DNA from 3 places in the Streptomyces sp. NPDC008121 genome. Region 1 is predicted to be linked to each of the others. Evidence: riboswitches for the same ligand, from Rfam matches in the RefSeq annotation. Region 1 holds a riboswitch; each other region holds the start of a gene.
The links. Region 1 has a riboswitch for cobalamin ahead of ACFZBD_RS22425 (hotdog domain-containing protein). Riboswitches for the same ligand answer to the same signal wherever they lie in the genome.

Region 1 (5,310 bases):
CGCGCACCGCGAGCTCGAGCAGGTTGCCCTCGCCCCCGGCGGCCCGGGTCAGCGCGTCGAGCGCGTCCCGGCAGGCCGTCTCGTCGCGTTCCTCGCGCAGCCGCCGCAGCTTCGCGATCTGCTGGGAGCGCACGGAGGAGTTGTCGACCTTGAGCACGTCGATCTGCTCGTCGGTCTCCACCCGGTACTTGTTCACGCCGATCACCGGCTGGCGTCCGGAGTCGATCCGGGCCTGCGTCCGGGCCGCGGCCTCCTCCACACGGAGCTTCGGGATGCCCGCGTCGATGGCCTGCGCCATTCCGCCGGCCGCCTCCACCTCCTGGATGTGCTGCCAGGCCCGGCGCGCCAGGTCGTACGTCAGCTTCTCCACGTAGGCGCTGCCGCCCCACGGGTCGATCGTCCGGGTCGTGCCCGACTCCTGCTGGATCAGCAGCTGGGTGTTGCGGGCGATCCGCGCCGAGAAGTCGGTCGGCAGCGCCAGTGCCTCGTCGAGGGCGTTGGTGTGCAGCGACTGGGTGTGGCCCTGGGTGGCCGCCATCGCCTCGACACACGTACGCGTCACGTTGTTGAAGACGTCCTGCGCCGTCAGCGACCAGCCGGAGGTCTGCGAATGGGTGCGCAGCGACAGCGACTTGGCGTTCTTGGGGTCGAACTCCCGCACCAGCTTCGCCCACAGCAGGCGGGCCGCCCGCATCTTGGCGATCTCCATGAAGAAGTTCATGCCGATCGCCCAGAAGAAGGAGAGCCGCGGCGCGAACGCGTCCACGTCCAGCCCCGCCTCGCGCCCGGCCCGGATGTACTCCACGCCGTCGGCGAGCGTGTACGCCAGCTCCAGGTCGGCCGTCGCCCCGGCCTCCTGGATGTGGTAGCCGGAGATCGAGATGGAGTTGTAGCGGGGCATCCGCTGCGAGGTGAAGGCGAAGATGTCGGAGATGATCCGCATCGACGGCTTCGGCGGATAGATGTACGTGTTGCGGACCATGAACTCCTTGAGGATGTCGTTCTGGATGGTCCCGGCCAGCTTCTCGGGCGGCACGCCCTGCTCCTCGGCCGCCACGATGTACAGCGCCAGCACCGGCAGCACGGCGCCGTTCATCGTCATCGACACGGTCATCTTGTCCAGCGGGATGCCGTCGAAGAGCTGCCGCATGTCGTAGATCGAGTCGATGGCCACCCCCGCCATGCCGACGTCGCCGGTCACCCGCGGGTGGTCGCTGTCGTAGCCGCGGTGGGTCGGCAGGTCGAAGGCGACCGACAGGCCCTTCTGCCCGGCCGCCAGGTTGCGCCGGTAGAAGGCGTTGGACTCCTCGGCGGTGGAGAATCCCGCGTACTGCCGGATCGTCCAGGGCTGGTTGACGTACATCGTCGGGTACGGGCCGCGGAGGTACGGGGCCATGCCTGGGTAGGTGCCCAGGAAGTCCAGGCCCTCCAGGTCCCGACCGGTGTAGAGCGGCTTGACGGCGATGCCCTCCGGGGTCTCCCAGAGCAGGTCGTCACCGCCGGCCGCCTTCTTGACCGCCGTCCGCCAGTCGTCGGCGCTGCCGTGCGCGGCCGGGGTCCCCAGGTCGATCGCGGAGAAATCGGGGATGGACATCAGGAGACTCCCATGCGGTCGAGCGTGGCGGAGAGCACGGCGACGGCGTCACAGCCGGCGAAGACGTACGTGTCGGCGTCCGGGTACGGTCCGGGGCGGCCCGCGAGGAACACGTGACCGGCCCCCGCCGCCCGCAGCTCCCCGGCGAGCGCCGCGGCCCCCTCCTCGTAGAGCGCGTCGCTGGAGCAGAGGCAGACCTCGGCCGCCCCGCTCTCCTCGAAGGTGCCTTCCGTGACGGCCTCGATGCCGCCCGCCTGGAAGAAGTTGGCGGCGAACGTGGCCCGCGCCGTGTGCGCGGCGGCGGGGCCGAGGGTGGCGAGGAAGACGCGGGGGCGGGCGCCCGTCGCGGCGAGGTGCGCGTCGGAGCGGGCGCGCAGCTCCTCGTACGCGTCGTCGCGCCGGACGCGGGGCAGCCCGCCGGACGGCGGGGCGGGGGCGGGCTCGCGGACGACGGGCTTCTCGGTCAGGTGCGGGAACTCGCTGACGCCGGTGACCGGTTCGCGGCGCGTGGCGAGCTTCGCGCCCCGGGCGGACCAGGTCGCGGCGAGGCGGTCCCGGACCATGCCGGACCGCAGCGCGGCCGCCTGCCCGCCCGCACGTTCGAGGGTGCGGAAGAACTCCCAGCCCGCGTGGGCGAGTTCGTCCGTGAGGCGCTCGACGTACCAGGAGCCGCCCGCCGGGTCGATCACCCGGGACAGGTGCGACTCCTCGATCAGGATGGTCGAGGTGTTGCGGGCGATCCGGCGCGCAAAGGCGTCCGGCAGCCCGAGCGCGTGGTCGAAGGGGAGCACGGTGACCGCGTCGGCCCCGCCCACCCCGGCGGCCAGGGTCGCCACCGTCGTGCGCAGCATGTTCACCCACGGGTCACGGCGGGTCATCATCACCGGCGAGGTCACCGCGTGCTGGATCTGCCCGCCCGCGCCGCTTGCCCCGCAGGCCTCCGCGACCCGGGCCCACAGCCGGCGCGCCGCCCGCAGCTTCGCGATGGTGAGGAACTGGTCGGCGGTGGCGGCGTAACGGAACTCCAGCTGGCCACAGGCCTGCTCGATGTCCAGGCCCGCGTCGGTCAGCTGCCGCAGATAGGCGACGCCGGTCGCCAGCGAGCAGCCGAGCTCCTCCGCGGCGGAACCGCCGGCCTCGTGGTACGGCAGGGCGTCGACGGTCAGCGCCCGCAGCCCCGGGTATTCCTCGGCGCACCGCCGGGCGAGCGCGGCGACCGGTGCGAAGCCGGACGACCGTCCCGTACGGGCTTCGAGGCCGAGGGGGTCGGCGCCCAGGGTGCCGCGCGCCGCCTCGGGGGCGACGCCACGGCGCTCGTACAGCCGCAGCAACTCCGCCGCGGCGTCCTCGGTCCGGTCGCCCGCGTCGAGGGCGACGGGCGCGAGGTCGAGGTAGACGCCGTCGAGGACCGTGTCGAGCGCGTCCGTCGGGATGCCGCCGTCGCCGACGACCAGCCAGAGCGAGGTGACGCCGTTCTCCAGGTCCCCCAGCACCGCCGCGCAGTCGGCGGCCGTGTGCCGTTGCCGTACGTCCCAGCCGCCGAGGGTGCCGCCCTCGGGGCGGCCGCCCCGCACGAACGGGGCGAACCCGGGGAAGCCGGCCTCGGGCGCGGCGTCGTCGGCCGCGTACAGCGGACGGACGCGAAGCCCGTCCTCCAGCGTGGTGGACAGGGCGTCCTCGGCTGCCGCGCCTTCGACGTCCTTGCCCGACTTGCGCAGGACGCCGGCCACCAGGCCCTGCCACTGCTCACGGGACGCGTCGGAGAAATCGGCGGCGAGGGCAAGCCCGTCGTCGGGAAGGACTGTCATGCTCGGATGCTAGGTCAGGGGAACAAAGGAGCAGCAGTCCGCACAGCTGTGACCTTGCCCTCTCCTGGACGCTCTTGAAGCTCCGGGCGGATCCGTTCTATATGAACGGGGCAGCGGGAGCGCCGTCAGCCGGCCGTCACCCGGCGCCCACCGGTCGGTCGGCGCCGGCCGGATCGGGCAGGTCGAGCGCCGGTACGGGGCGGGGGCGCCCGTCGGCGTCGACGGCGACGAAGCTGAGGCGGCCGGTGGCGACCTCGGCGGTCGGGCCGGAGGCGTTCCAGCGTTCGGCGGTGACGCGGACCTCGGCGGTCATCGACGTGCGGCCGGCCCGGACGAGTTCGGCGTGGACGCTCAGCAGGTCGCCGGAGCGGACGGGGGCGAGGAAGGTCATCCGGTCGACCGACACGGTCACGGCGGGACCGTCCGCGTGGCGCCCGGCGGCCGCCGCGGCGGCGTCGTCGATGAGCTTCATCACGACCCCGCCGTGGATGGTCCCGTACAGGTTCGTGTCGTGCTCGCTCATGATGTGGGCGAGGGTCACCCGGGAATCGGCCGGGGTCTTGCGGACGGGGGACGGCAGGGTGGCGGCGTGGTCGGCCACGTCAACTCTCCTTCGCGAGTCGCGGCGGGTCGGATCCGCGCGCACGGGGCCGGGGAGCCCGGAGGCCGGGTGCGCGGGCAGCGGGCAGGTCTTCGGACTCGCGGGCGTGTCCACCGGATCGACCGGCGGTCTCCTACTGGCCGTCGCTTCCCAGGCCCTTGCCGGGTCCAGTGCGTATGACGGCGGTCGTTCCCGCTCACCGCTGCGGGGCAGTCCCGGATTCCCACCGGGTTCCCTCTTACGACGCCTCCCGCCTGGCGGACGGGGCGAACCAGCTGCGCGCTCCAGCCTACGTCCTGCGCGACGCGTCAGTCCGTGGTCTCCGGGGCCGGCCGCGCGAAGTGCCGTGCGCCGGGCACCAGGCACGCGGCGGCCGGGACGAGGAAGCAGGCGGCGGCGCACGCCGCGAGGACCGGCGTGACGCCGAGGAGGCCGATGGCCGGCGCGATCAGGGCGAGACCGACCGGCGCCAGACCGTAGGAGACGAGGAAGTCCAGCGAGGAGACCCGGGCCAGCTTGTCCGGCGCGACCTCGCGCTGCGTGGCCGTGAACCAGGGCACGTTGAACAGCTCGATGCCGATCCCCGCGACGGCGTAGGCGCCGACCACCACCGCCGGGTGGACCGGCAGCACCAGGCTGAGCGGGGCGAAGCCGTACGCCGCGAGGCCGGCGAAGGCGGCCCAGCCCTGGGACCGCGGTCGGACGCGGGCGATGAACAGGGCGCCGCCGAGTGCGCCGACGGTGTACGCGGTCATGGCCGCGGCGAGCACCCACTCGGTGCCGTAACGGTCCCGGCTGATCAGGGGGAGGGCGACGCTGGTGGCGGAGTAGCCGAGGGCGATGACGGCGACCAGGGCGGCGAGACCGGCGAGGAACCAGGGGTGGCGCCGGGCCTCGCGTATGCCCTCGACGAACTCGGCACGGAAGCCCGGGCGGTGCGGGGCGTCCGGTCCGGTGCGGGGCCCGGTGTGTCGGGCGGGGTCGGACGGGCGCGGGGTCGTGGGGGCGGGGGTCGCGGTGGTCGCGCTGCCGGCGGTGCCCCTGCCTCCCCTCGCCGGGACCAGCGCCGCGACCAGCCAGAGCAGCCCGATGCCCAGCAGCAGCCACGCGACGTCGAGGAAGGCCGCGAGCAGTGCGGTCAGCGCGGGCCCGGCGAGCGTGGCGGACCGGACGGCCATCGTCATGGCGGCGTTCGCCTGCTGACGGCGCTCCGGCTGGACGGTCTCGGCCGTGAGCGCCTGGAACGCCGGGCGGCAGGCGCCCTGTCCGGCGCCCGCGAGCGCCGCGGCGGCCGTCATCAGCACGAG
Region 2 (5,310 bases), on a different contig from region 1:
CTCGTCCCACGCCCTCTTCGGCGGACTCATCGGCGCGGCCGTGATGTCGGCAGGCTGGTCGGCCGTGAACGGCTCGACCATCGTCACCAAGGTCCTCATCCCCGCGATCGCCGCGCCGCTCGTCGCCGGTCTCGCCGCGATGGTGGCGACCCGCCTGACGTACCGGATCGGCGCCAAGACCGACGAGAAGCACACGGCCAAGGGCTACCGCGCCGGCCAGATCGCCTCCGCCGGTCTCGTCTCCCTCGCCCACGGCACCAACGACGCGCAGAAGACGATGGGTGTCATCACCCTGGCGCTGGTCACCGGTGGCGTCCTCGTCCCCGGCTCCAACCCCCCGATGTGGGTCGTCGTCTCCGCCGGTGTCGCCATCGCCCTCGGCACCTACCTCGGCGGCTGGCGCATCATCCGCACCATGGGCAAGGGCCTCACCGACCTCCGGCCGCAGCAGGGCTTCGCCGCCCAGACCAGCGCCGCCACGGTCATCCTGGCCTCCTCGAACCTCGGCTTCTCCCTCTCGACCACCCAGTCCTGCTCGGGTGCCGTGATGGGCGCGGGCCTCGGCCGCAAGGGCGGTGTCGTCCGCTGGTCGACCGCGACCCGGATGTTCGTCGCCTGGGGTCTGACCCTTCCGGCGGCGGGCCTGGTCGCCGCCGGCGCCGAATTCCTCACCCAGCAGGGCACCTGGGGCATCGCCGTCGTCGCGCTCCTGCTGATCGCCGGCTCCGCCGTCATCTGGGCGCTCTCGCGCCGCAAGCCGGTCGACCACCACAACGTCACCGACGACGACCTGGCCGACGAGCCCGCGGGCGTCGTGACCACCGCCATCGCGGCCGTCACCCCGCCGCCGGCCGGCTCCGTCGCCGCCTTCGCGGACGAGGACCTCAAGACCACCATCCCCTCGCCGGCCCCCACGGACCCGGCAGCCCCCGCGGCCTCCGCCGCGGTGTAAGGACGAACGACATGAAGATCGACTGGGCAGCTCTCGGCTCCGTCTTCGGGGTCAGCCTCGTGGCGACCGTCGCCCTCGTGGGCCTGTTCACCCTCGGCATCATCGGCCTCTCCAAGCAGGAGCAGGCCGCCGCCCAGGGCGGCTCCGCCGCCCTCGCGCGCACCGGCGCGTACGCCTGCTTCGCACTCTGCGCGGCGGCCGTCACGTACGGCATCTATCTGATCGTCGTCTGACGCCTCACCACACCACCGCCGGGCGGGTCGCACCGAAGGGTGCGGCCCGCCCGGTCATCGTCGCTGTGGGGCTTCGCACACTCTCCTGTCGCAGGTCAAGGGTGAGTTGACGGCCGTTCGCGCCCCGTGGTGGACTCTCGGGGCCAATACGGCGGCAGAAGAGGAAGTCCGGTGCGAATCCGGCGCGGTCCCGCCACTGTGACCGGGGGTGAAACCCCGGGAGCCAGGAACTCTCACCGCCGGTCACGTCGAGCCAGGGCGCGGACCCTGAGTGAGGACACAGCGCCATGCCTGGCCGCAGAGCCACCGGTGTATCCGCGCCCCCGGGCGCCTTCGCGTACGGCGCCGCCGCCGGTCTGGCCGCGGACCTGCTCCTCGGCGACCCCCGCCGCGGCCACCCCGTCGCCGCCTTCGGCCGGGCCGCCGGCGCCGTCGAAAGCCTTCTGCGCCGCGACCACCGCGGCTGGGGCGCGTTGCACACCGCCGTCTGCGTGGGCGGTACGGCCGTGCTCGGCGCCCTCGCCGCCCGTACGGTCCGCGACCGGCCCGCCGCGTCCGCCGCCCTGACCGCCGCCTCCGTCTGGGCCGTCGTCGGCGGTACGACCCTGGGCCGGGAGGCCCGCGCCGTCGGCGGGGCGCTGGCCGCCGGGGACCTGGACGTGGCCCGCGAGCGGCTGCCGCATCTGTGCGGCCGCGATCCGCAGGCCCTGGACGGCCCCGCGATGGCCCGCGCGGTCGTGGAGTCCGTCGCCGAGAACACCTCCGACGCCGTCGTCGGCGCCCTGGTCTGGGGCGCGGTCGCGGGCGTGCCGGGGCTGGTCGGCTTCCGGGCCGTCAACACCCTGGACGCGATGGTGGGCCACAAGTCCCCGACGTACCGCCGCTTCGGCTGGGCCTCGGCCCGGCTCGACGACCTCGCCGGCTGGCCGGGGGCGCGGCTGACGGCCCTGCTCGCGACGGTCGCCGGCGGCGACCCCCGGGGCGCGGTGCGGGCCTGGCGCTCCGACGCGGCCGCCCACCCGAGCCCCAACGCGGGCCCGGTGGAGGCGGCGTTCGCCGGCGCGCTCGGCGTACGGCTGGGCGGGACGCTGTCGTACGGCGGGCGGGTGGAGCACCGGCCCGTGCTCAACGGCGAGGGCCGGGCGGTGGAGGTGGCGGACATCGAGCGTGCGGTACGGCTGTCGCGCCGGGTGACCTGGCTGACGCTGGCGGTCTGTGTGGCGGGACGGGCCCTGGCGGGCGCGCGGCAGAGGAAGCGGAGGCACGGATGACGGGCGGGGGGCTGCTGGTCGCCGGGACCACGTCCGACGCGGGCAAGAGCGTCGTCACGGCGGGGATATGCCGCTGGCTGGTGCGTCAGGGGGTGAAGGTCGCGCCGTTCAAGGGCCAGAACATGTCCCTGAACTCCTTCGTGACGAGGGAGGGCGCGGAGATCGGCCGCGCGCAGGCCATGCAGGCTCAGGCCGCCCGGGTGGAGCCCACCGCGCTGATGAACCCGGTACTGCTCAAGCCGGGCAGCGACCGCTCCAGCCAGGTCGTGCTCATGGGGAAGCCGGTCGGCGAGCTGAGCGCGCGCGGCTACCACGGGGGACGGCAGAAGGAGCTCTTCGAGCCGGTCCTCGCGTGCCTGGAGGAGCTGCGGGGCACATATGACGCCGTGATCTGCGAGGGGGCGGGCAGTCCGGCCGAGATCAACCTGCGGCGCACGGACATCGTGAACATGGGCATCGCGCGGGCCGCGCGGCTGCCGGTCCTGGTGGTCGGCGACATCGACCGGGGCGGAGTGTTCGCCCAGTTCTTCGGGACCACGGCGCTCCTCGCGCCCGAGGACCAGGAGCTGATCGCGGGCTTTCTCGTGAACAAGTTCCGCGGCGACGTCTCGCTCCTCGAACCCGGCCTCGACATGCTGCTCGGTCTCACCGGACGGCGGACCTTCGGCGTCCTGCCCTACGCCCACGGCCTCGGCATCGACGAGGAGGACGGGCTGCGGGTCTCGCTGCGCGGCGCGGTCAGGGAGTCGGTCGTGGCGCCGCCGGTCGGCGAGGACGTGCTGCGGGTGGCGGTGTGCGCCGTGCCGCTGATGTCCAACTTCACGGACGTGGACGCGCTGGCGGCCGAACCGGGCGTGGTCGTGCGGTTCGTGGACCGCGCCGAGGAACTGGCCGACGCCGATCTCGTCGTCGTGCCGGGCACGCGCGGGACCGTCCGGGCGCTGGCCTGGCTCCGGGAGCGCGGCCTGGCCGACGCGCTGGCGCGGCGCGCCGCCGAGGGCCGGCCGGTGCTCGGCATCTGTGGCGGCTTCCAGGCCCTCGGCGCCCGCATCGAGGACGAGGTCGAGTCGAGGGCGGGCGTCGTCGACGGGCTCGGACTGCTGCCCGTCCACGTCCGGTTCGCCCCGGAGAAGACCCTGGCCCGGCCGGTCGGCGAGGCGCTCGGCGAGCGGGTGGAGGGGTACGAGATCCACCACGGCGTCGCCCGGGTGGAGGGTGGCGAGCCGTTCCTGGACGGCTGCCGGGTCGGCTCCGTCTGGGGCACCCACTGGCACGGCTCGCTGGAGAGCGACGGCTTCCGCCGGGCGTTCCTGCGCGAGGTCGCGGCCGCGGCCGGCCGCCGCTTCGTCCCCGCCCCCGACACCTGCTTCCACGCCCTGCGCGAGGAGCAGCTCGACCGGCTCGGCGACCTGATCGAGGAACACGCGGACACGGACGCGCTGCTGCGGCTCATCGAGAACGGCCCGCCACCCGGCCTGCCGTTCATTCCGCCGGGCGCGCCGTGACCCCCCGGCCGCCCGCGGACGCCCGGCCCGCCGTGGCCACCCTTCCGTCCGCGACCGGAGGGCCGGTCCCGGACCCGTGGGCCGTCATGACCGCCTGGCCGTCCGCGACAGCCCGTTGGTCCGTGACCGCCCGGCCGTCCGCGACCGCCCGTTGGTCCGCGACCGCCCGGCCGTCCGTGACCGCCCCACCCGCCGTATCCCCACGAGTTGAAGGAGTGACCGCCCGATGAGCACCCGGTATCCGTTCACCGCCGTCGTCGGCATGGACGACCTGCGGCTGGCGTTGCTGCTGAACGCCGTCAGCCCGGCGGTGGGCGGTGTCCTCGTACGCGGCGAGAAGGGCACCGCCAAGAGCACGGCCGTCCGTGCGCTGGCGGACCTGCTGCCCGAGGTGCCGGTCGTCGCGGGCTGCCGCTTCAGCTGCGACCCGGCCTCCCCCGACCCGGGGTGCCCGGACGGGCCGCACGAGACCGCGCCCGCCGCGGCCAGGGCCGCCCGGATGGTCGAACTGCCCGTCGGCGCCTCCGAGGACCGGCTGGTGGGCGCGCTGGACATCGAACGGGCCCTCGCCGAGGGCGTGAAGGCCTTCGAGCCGGGGCTCCTCGCGGACGCCCACCGCGGGATCCTCTACGTCGACGAGGTCAACCTCCTCCACGACCACCTGATCGACCTGCTGCTCGACGCCGCCGCCATGGGCTCGTCGTACGTGGAGCGCGAAGGCGTCTCCGTGCGGCACGCGGCCCGTTTCCTCCTCGTCGGCACCATGAACCCCGAAGAGGGTGAGCTGCGGCCGCAGTTGCTGGACCGCTTCGGGCTGACCGTGGAGGTCGCCGCCTCCCGCGAGCCGGAGCAGCGGGTCGAGGTCGTGCGCCGCCGGCTCGCCTTCGACGACGACCCGGCCGCCTTCGCCGCCCGCTGGGACCACGAGGAGAGCGCGCTGCGGGACCGGATCACCGCCGCGCGGGCGCTCCTCCCCCAGGTACGGCTCGGCGACGGGGCGCTGCTGCGGATCGCCGCCACCTGCGCGGCGTTCGAGGTCGACGGCATGCGCGCCGACATCGTCATGGCCCGCACGGCGACCGCGCTCGCCGCGTGGGCGGGCCGGACCGACGTCACCTCCGACGACGTACGGCAGGCAGCGCTGCTCGCCCTCCCCCACCGCCGCCGGCGCAACCCCTTCGACGCGCCCGGCCTCGACGAGGACAAGCTGGACGAGACGCTGGAGCGGTTCGCGGACGAGGACGAGGACCCGGACCCGCAGGGCCCGGGCCCCGACGGCCAAGGCCCGGACGACGGGCCCGACGGGGGCGGTGGCGGGGTGCCGCCGCAGGCCGGAGGGCCCGAGGGCA
Region 3 (5,310 bases), on a different contig from region 1:
GAGCCGATGGCCATGCCCGCCGTCATCGACGCCAGGAGCAGCACGCCGAGGACGACCAGGGTGAGGGCGAAGGCGCGGCGGCCCGGACCGGCCGCGCGGGCGGCGCCCGCCGGACGGGCGGAGGAGCCGGCGGGGGGAGCGGCGGACACGGCTTTCGCCGGTGCCGTCACCGGAAGCGCTCGGGGTGCAGCCCGCGGGCGAGGTCCTCGACCGCGTACGGCGCGCGGACACCGACCAGCGTCGCCGTCAGCGGCAGCACCACGAAGCGCTTGTTCTTCACGGCCGGCACGTCGGCGAGGGCCGGCTGCGCCAGCAGGAACTTCTTCTTCTGTTCGACGTTCCCCGCACCCGCGTAGTCGTAGATGGCGATGACCTCCGGCTTACGGGCGACGACCTGCTCCCACGAGACGTCGCCGAAGACGTCGTCGAGGTCGGCGAAGACGTTGGTGCCGCCGGCGAGGCGGATGACCTCGGTGCCGAGGCTCTTGCCTCCGGCGGTGAACGCCGACTTGTCGCCGCTGTCGTACACGAAGACGGGGAGGGCGGGAGCCCCCTTCACCGTCGCCGCGGTCTTTGCCACGCGCCCCTGAAGGTCGGCCACCAGCGCGTCGGCACGCTCCTCGACGCCGAAGAGGGAGCCGATGGCGCGGATCTCGTCGTACGTGTCCGTCATCGCCACCTTCTTCTTCCCGCAGTACTCGCGGTTGAGGTAGGTGTCGATCCCGGCGTCGGCGAACGCCTTGCGGGAGCGGCCCTCCTTCTCGGCGAACGCGCTGGCGTAGCCGCCGTACACGAAGTCCGGTTCCGCGTTGAGGACCGACTCGAAGGACGGTTCCTTCTTCGCCAGCTCCGGGATCGCCGCGAAGTCCTCGCGGAAGGCGGGCAGTACGGCCGAGTCGGGGAAGGCCGTGCCGACGATCCGGTCCTTCAGACCGAGGGCCAGCATCAGCTCGGCCGGGTGCTGATGGATGGTCACCACCCGGGAGGGCGGCTTGTCGTACGTGGTGCGCGTGCCGCAGTTCTCGACGGTGAGGGGGAAACCCTCGGCGGACGCACCGGGCTTCGCGCCGCCGCCCTCCCGGGCGGTGCCGCTCTGAGGGGAGGCGCCGCAGCCGGTGAGCAGGACCCCCGACAGGGCGAGGGCCAGGGCGGCGGCGCGCACGGGGCGGCGACGGGGCATGCTGCGCGTGCGGGGCATGCGGGACGTACTGGGGTACACGAAAAGCCTCCTGGGGAGTCCGCGCTCCTCGGATCGGGCCCGCGACAGGCCAGTTTCCTGACTCCCGGATCGGCGTACACCCCAGCCTTCCCACGCGGTGCGCGCAGTGGCGTCTCGACGGGTGCACTCCCCGGTCACAGTGGCGGGACCGTGCCGGTTTCGCACCGGCTTCCTGTCTCCCGTCGCGGTGATGACCAGGTGATCCTACGGTTCCGCGCCTCCGGCGCAAAAGGACGCCCTCTCGGTCCCGCGCCGCCTTGTTGCCGAAACGGCAAGCATCTTTGACGCGCCGGGGGGCCGTGGCGAGTCTGGACCCAGGTGCCGCCGGCGCCGCGCAGTCGTCCCGAAGGAGCCTCGATGCCGACCCCGAAGCCCACCGATCCCGCCGAGTTCTGGGAAGAGCGCTACCGCACGAGCGACCGTGTCTGGAGCGGCGAACCGAACCCGCTCCTCGTGCGGGAGGCCGCCGATCTGACACCGGGCACGGCCCTGGACCTGGGCTGTGGCGAGGGCGGCGACGTCCTGTGGCTGGCCTCGCGGGGGTGGCGGGTGACCGGCGTGGACATCTCCGCGACCGCCCTGGAACGGGCGGCCGCCCACGTGGCGGAGGCCGGCTGCGCCGACCGGACCGCCTTCGAGCGGCACGACCTCGGAGTGACCTTCCCCGAGGGCGGCTTCGACCTGGTGAGCGCCCAGTTCCTGCAGTCGCCCGTTCCGCTCGACCAGGACGGGGTGCTCAGGTCGGCCGCCGCCGCGGTCGCCCCGGGCGGCACGCTCCTCATCGCCATGCACGCCGCGTGGCCGTCCTGGATGGAGAAGCACGAGTACCCGTTCGACGCGGAGTTCCCCACCCTCGACGGCGTCCTCGCGGCGCTCGCCCTGCCGCACCCCTGGCGGGTGGACACGCTGGAGGGCGTGGAACGCGCCCTCACCGCGCCCGACGGCCGCCGGGGCACGCGGGTGGACAACGTGTGGCGGCTCACCCGCACCGCCTGATCCCGCACCGCCTGACCTCGTACAGCCCGCCCCGTAACGCCTGATCCCGCCCCTGCCTCGGGATGTCTCCCCTTCGCGGCCGCGCCCCCCGGACCCTCGACTCGCACACGCGTGTGATCATGACGGGCATGGGTCCGGGGAGGACCCAGGGGAGGGAACATGGCTTACACAGACACCAACGGCATCGATCTGTCCGGTCCGACCGGCAGACTGATCCAGACCGTCGACCTGGTGAAGAACCCGGCGCCGCAGGCGATCGCGACGGACACCGTCAACGGGCACGTCTTCGTGCTCCAGGTCGAGAGCTCGGCCACGGCCCCGGCCGGCAACATGTACCTCAACCGCATCGACCGGCGGACCGGCGTGCGCACGGGGGCGATGCAGCTGAAGGGCTTCGGCCACGGCCTCGCCATGGGCGTGGAGCCGGTCGGCGCCGACAGCTACGTCTGGACGGAGGTCGGGCCGCTCCACGTCACCGGCGGCGGCACCACCTTCGGCAAGGCGATCACGCGGTTCCGGTTCGCCGACGGGGAGGTACTCGACGGCGCCACCATCCCGGCGGAGCGGAAGTTCACCGCTCCCGGCAGCACCTCCGGCACCGGCCCCTCGACCGACCCGGTGCACGGCCTGCTGACGGTGATGTACCACAAGGGCGGCGACCGGCACTTCACCCGGTACGCCACGGCCGGTGCCGCCACCGGCGACTGGACGCCGGCCGGCCCGACGTTCGTCGTGCCCGACGGGGAGGACGTCACCCCCGCCGTGCCCTCGCCGTACCCGCTGGAGCCGAAGCTCACCTTCCAGGGCTTCGCGAGCCTCGGGGACGTCCTGTACGTCTACCAGTGGGCGCCGTACGACAAGGGCGAGGACCCGACCGTACCCAGCGAGTTCCCGGGCATCACCTTCCTCACGTCCTACTCGTGGACGACGGGGCTCAGGCTCGACCGGCAGGTCGTCACCGGCGCCGACGGCCTCACGCGGCGGGAGCCCGAGGGGCTGGCCGTCGAGGTCGACCCGGCGACGCGGGAGACCCGGCTGCTCTTCGGATTCAGCAACACCACGCCCGGCAGCGAGTTCGCGCGCGACGTCACGATCGGCTGGTATCCGACGAAGCCCGCCGTGGACGGGATCCAGGTGCTGTCGGACTGGGAGGACCTCGCCCTGGAAGCGGGCGTCACCCCGGGCGCCGAGCGCCCGCGCGGGCGGCTGATCGCGATCGCCGGGACCGCCTACCTCCAGATGCGCGGCACCCTGACGTGTTCTCCCGGCCTGACCGCGGACAGCAGGGTCGCCACCCTGCCGCACCGGCTGCGACCCACCCGTCCGGTCCGCCAGAACGTGCCGCGCAACAACTACTACGGCCGCTGCGTCTGCCGGATCGAGGCGGACGTCCACGGCGCGCTCTGGGCGTACGGCGCCACTGGCGACAACGCCGTCACCTGGATCGATCTCGACGGCGTCTCGGTCGCCTGGCGATGACGCCGCCCCGTGCCGGGGCCCGGGCCGTCACGGTCCGCCGCCCCGCTCCCCGCCGCTGCCCCGCCCTACCCGATCCGGAGGATCGCGCATGAACCGCCCTACTCCCAGCCGCCGTTCCCTGCTCGGCGCGGCTCTGGCCGCCCCCGCCGCAGCCGTCGCGGCCCCGCTGCTGACCGCCGCGCCCGCCGCCGCGGTCGACGGGTCGGACGGGTGCCGGCTCCTGGTCGACTGGACGGCCGTCGTTCCGGCGCCCGGTGTGGTGCCGGAGGCCGCCGCACCGCTCCAGGCCCGGGTCATAACTCTCGCGGGCACCGAGTTCCTCCAGCTGCGGGGCACGGTCACCTGCTCGTTCACCGCGGACGCCCAGCTGGGCACGCTGCCCGAGACGATCCGCCCGCCGAAGCTGACCCGGGGCGTCTGCCCCCGCAACAACAGCCAGGGCATCAACGCGCTCCGCGTCGAGGCCAACACCCAGGGCGTCCTCACGGTCTTCGGGCCGCAGGCGACCAACAAGGTCACCTGGATCCAGCTCGACAACTTCTCGTCCGTCCTGCGCTGACCCTCAGGCCGGCGAGCCCTGGCAGCGCCACGGCCCGGAACCGCTGGACCGATGTCCGCGGTTCCGGGCCGTGAGCACGCAACCGCTCGATCGCCGAGCCGCTCGGGCACCCGGTCGCCGCTCGCCGAAGCGGGCGCCCGCCGCTCAGGACCGGCCGACGGAGCCGGAATCGTCCACGGGCTCCCACTCCTCGACCCGGGCGGAGCCGGCGGCCGGGTCGGGATCCGGGCGGGTCGCCGGGTCCTGGCCCTCCGTCGACGGCGCGGGTCCGGATGGGTCCGCCGCTGTCTTCGTGCGCCGGCGCCCGGTGAGGTAGGTGGCGACCGGTTCGGTGTACCGGGCGGTGAGCGGGCCGAGGATGACCAGGACGAGGACGTACGCCGTGGCGAGCGGGCCGAGCGCGGGCTCGATGCCCGCCGTGACGGCGAGCCCCGCGATCACGATGGAGAACTCGCCCCGGGCCACCAGCGTGCCGCCCGCCCGCCAGCGCCCCTTGGCGGAGATCCCCGCGCGCCGCGCGGCCCAGTGGCCGGTGGCGATCTTCGTGCCGGCCGTGACCACGGCGAGGGCCAGCGCCGGGAGGATGACCGGGGGAATGCTCGCGGGATCGGTGTGCAGGCCGAAGAAGACGAAGAACACCGCGGCGAACAGGTCCCGCAGCGGGCTCAGCAGGTTGTGCGCGCCCTCGGCGACCTCGCCGGAGAGGGCGATGCCGACGAGGAAGGCGCCGACGGCGGCGGAGACCTGGAGCTGCTGGGCGATGCCCGCGACCAGCAAGGTCAGGCCCAGGACGACGAGGAGCAGCTTCTCCGGGTCGTCGCTGGAGACGAAGCGGGAGATGAGCCGGCCGTAGCGGACGGCGAGGAAGAGGACGAGGCCCGCCACACCGAGCGCGATGGCGAGGGTGAGGCTTCCGGCGGCGAGGCTCACACCGGCGAGCAGGGCGGTGATGATGGGGAGGTAGACGGCCATCGCGAGGTCCTCGAGGACCAGGATGCTGAGGATGACCGGGGTCTCGCGGTTGCCCAGGCGGCCGAGGTCCCCCATCACCTTGGCG

Region 2: linked by a shared signal. The riboswitch ahead of ACFZBD_RS17875 (cobalamin biosynthesis protein) and the one ahead of ACFZBD_RS22425 (hotdog domain-containing protein) in region 1 are both predicted to bind cobalamin.
Region 3: linked by a shared signal. The riboswitch ahead of ACFZBD_RS06990 (ABC transporter substrate-binding protein) and the one ahead of ACFZBD_RS22425 (hotdog domain-containing protein) in region 1 are both predicted to bind cobalamin.

Annotation. Positions count from the first base shown of each region.
Region 1 is NZ_JBIBHT010000006.1:462,413-467,722, forward strand. Features, by position in the region: gene scpA (methylmalonyl-CoA mutase) at 1-1,594, opposite strand, end outside; gene ACFZBD_RS22420 (methylmalonyl-CoA mutase family protein) at 1,594-3,402, opposite strand; gene ACFZBD_RS22425 (hotdog domain-containing protein) at 3,539-4,003, opposite strand; cobalamin riboswitch at 4,090-4,244, opposite strand; gene ACFZBD_RS22430 (MFS transporter) at 4,312-5,310, opposite strand, start outside.
Region 2 is NZ_JBIBHT010000005.1:58,823-64,132, forward strand. Features, by position in the region: gene ACFZBD_RS17865 (inorganic phosphate transporter) at 1-952, shown strand, start outside; gene ACFZBD_RS17870 (hypothetical protein) at 964-1,185, shown strand; cobalamin riboswitch at 1,297-1,440, shown strand; gene ACFZBD_RS17875 (cobalamin biosynthesis protein) at 1,473-2,456, shown strand; gene ACFZBD_RS17880 (cobyric acid synthase) at 2,453-3,961, shown strand; gene ACFZBD_RS17885 (putative cobaltochelatase) at 4,188-5,310, shown strand, end outside.
Region 3 is NZ_JBIBHT010000002.1:298,864-304,173, reverse strand. Features, by position in the region: gene ACFZBD_RS06995 (iron chelate uptake ABC transporter family permease subunit) at 1-149, opposite strand, end outside; gene ACFZBD_RS06990 (ABC transporter substrate-binding protein) at 167-1,198, opposite strand; cobalamin riboswitch at 1,249-1,433, opposite strand; gene ACFZBD_RS06985 (methyltransferase domain-containing protein) at 1,577-2,215, shown strand; gene ACFZBD_RS06980 (hypothetical protein) at 2,375-3,694, shown strand; gene ACFZBD_RS06975 (hypothetical protein) at 3,783-4,253, shown strand; gene ACFZBD_RS06970 (cation:proton antiporter) at 4,398-5,310, opposite strand, start outside.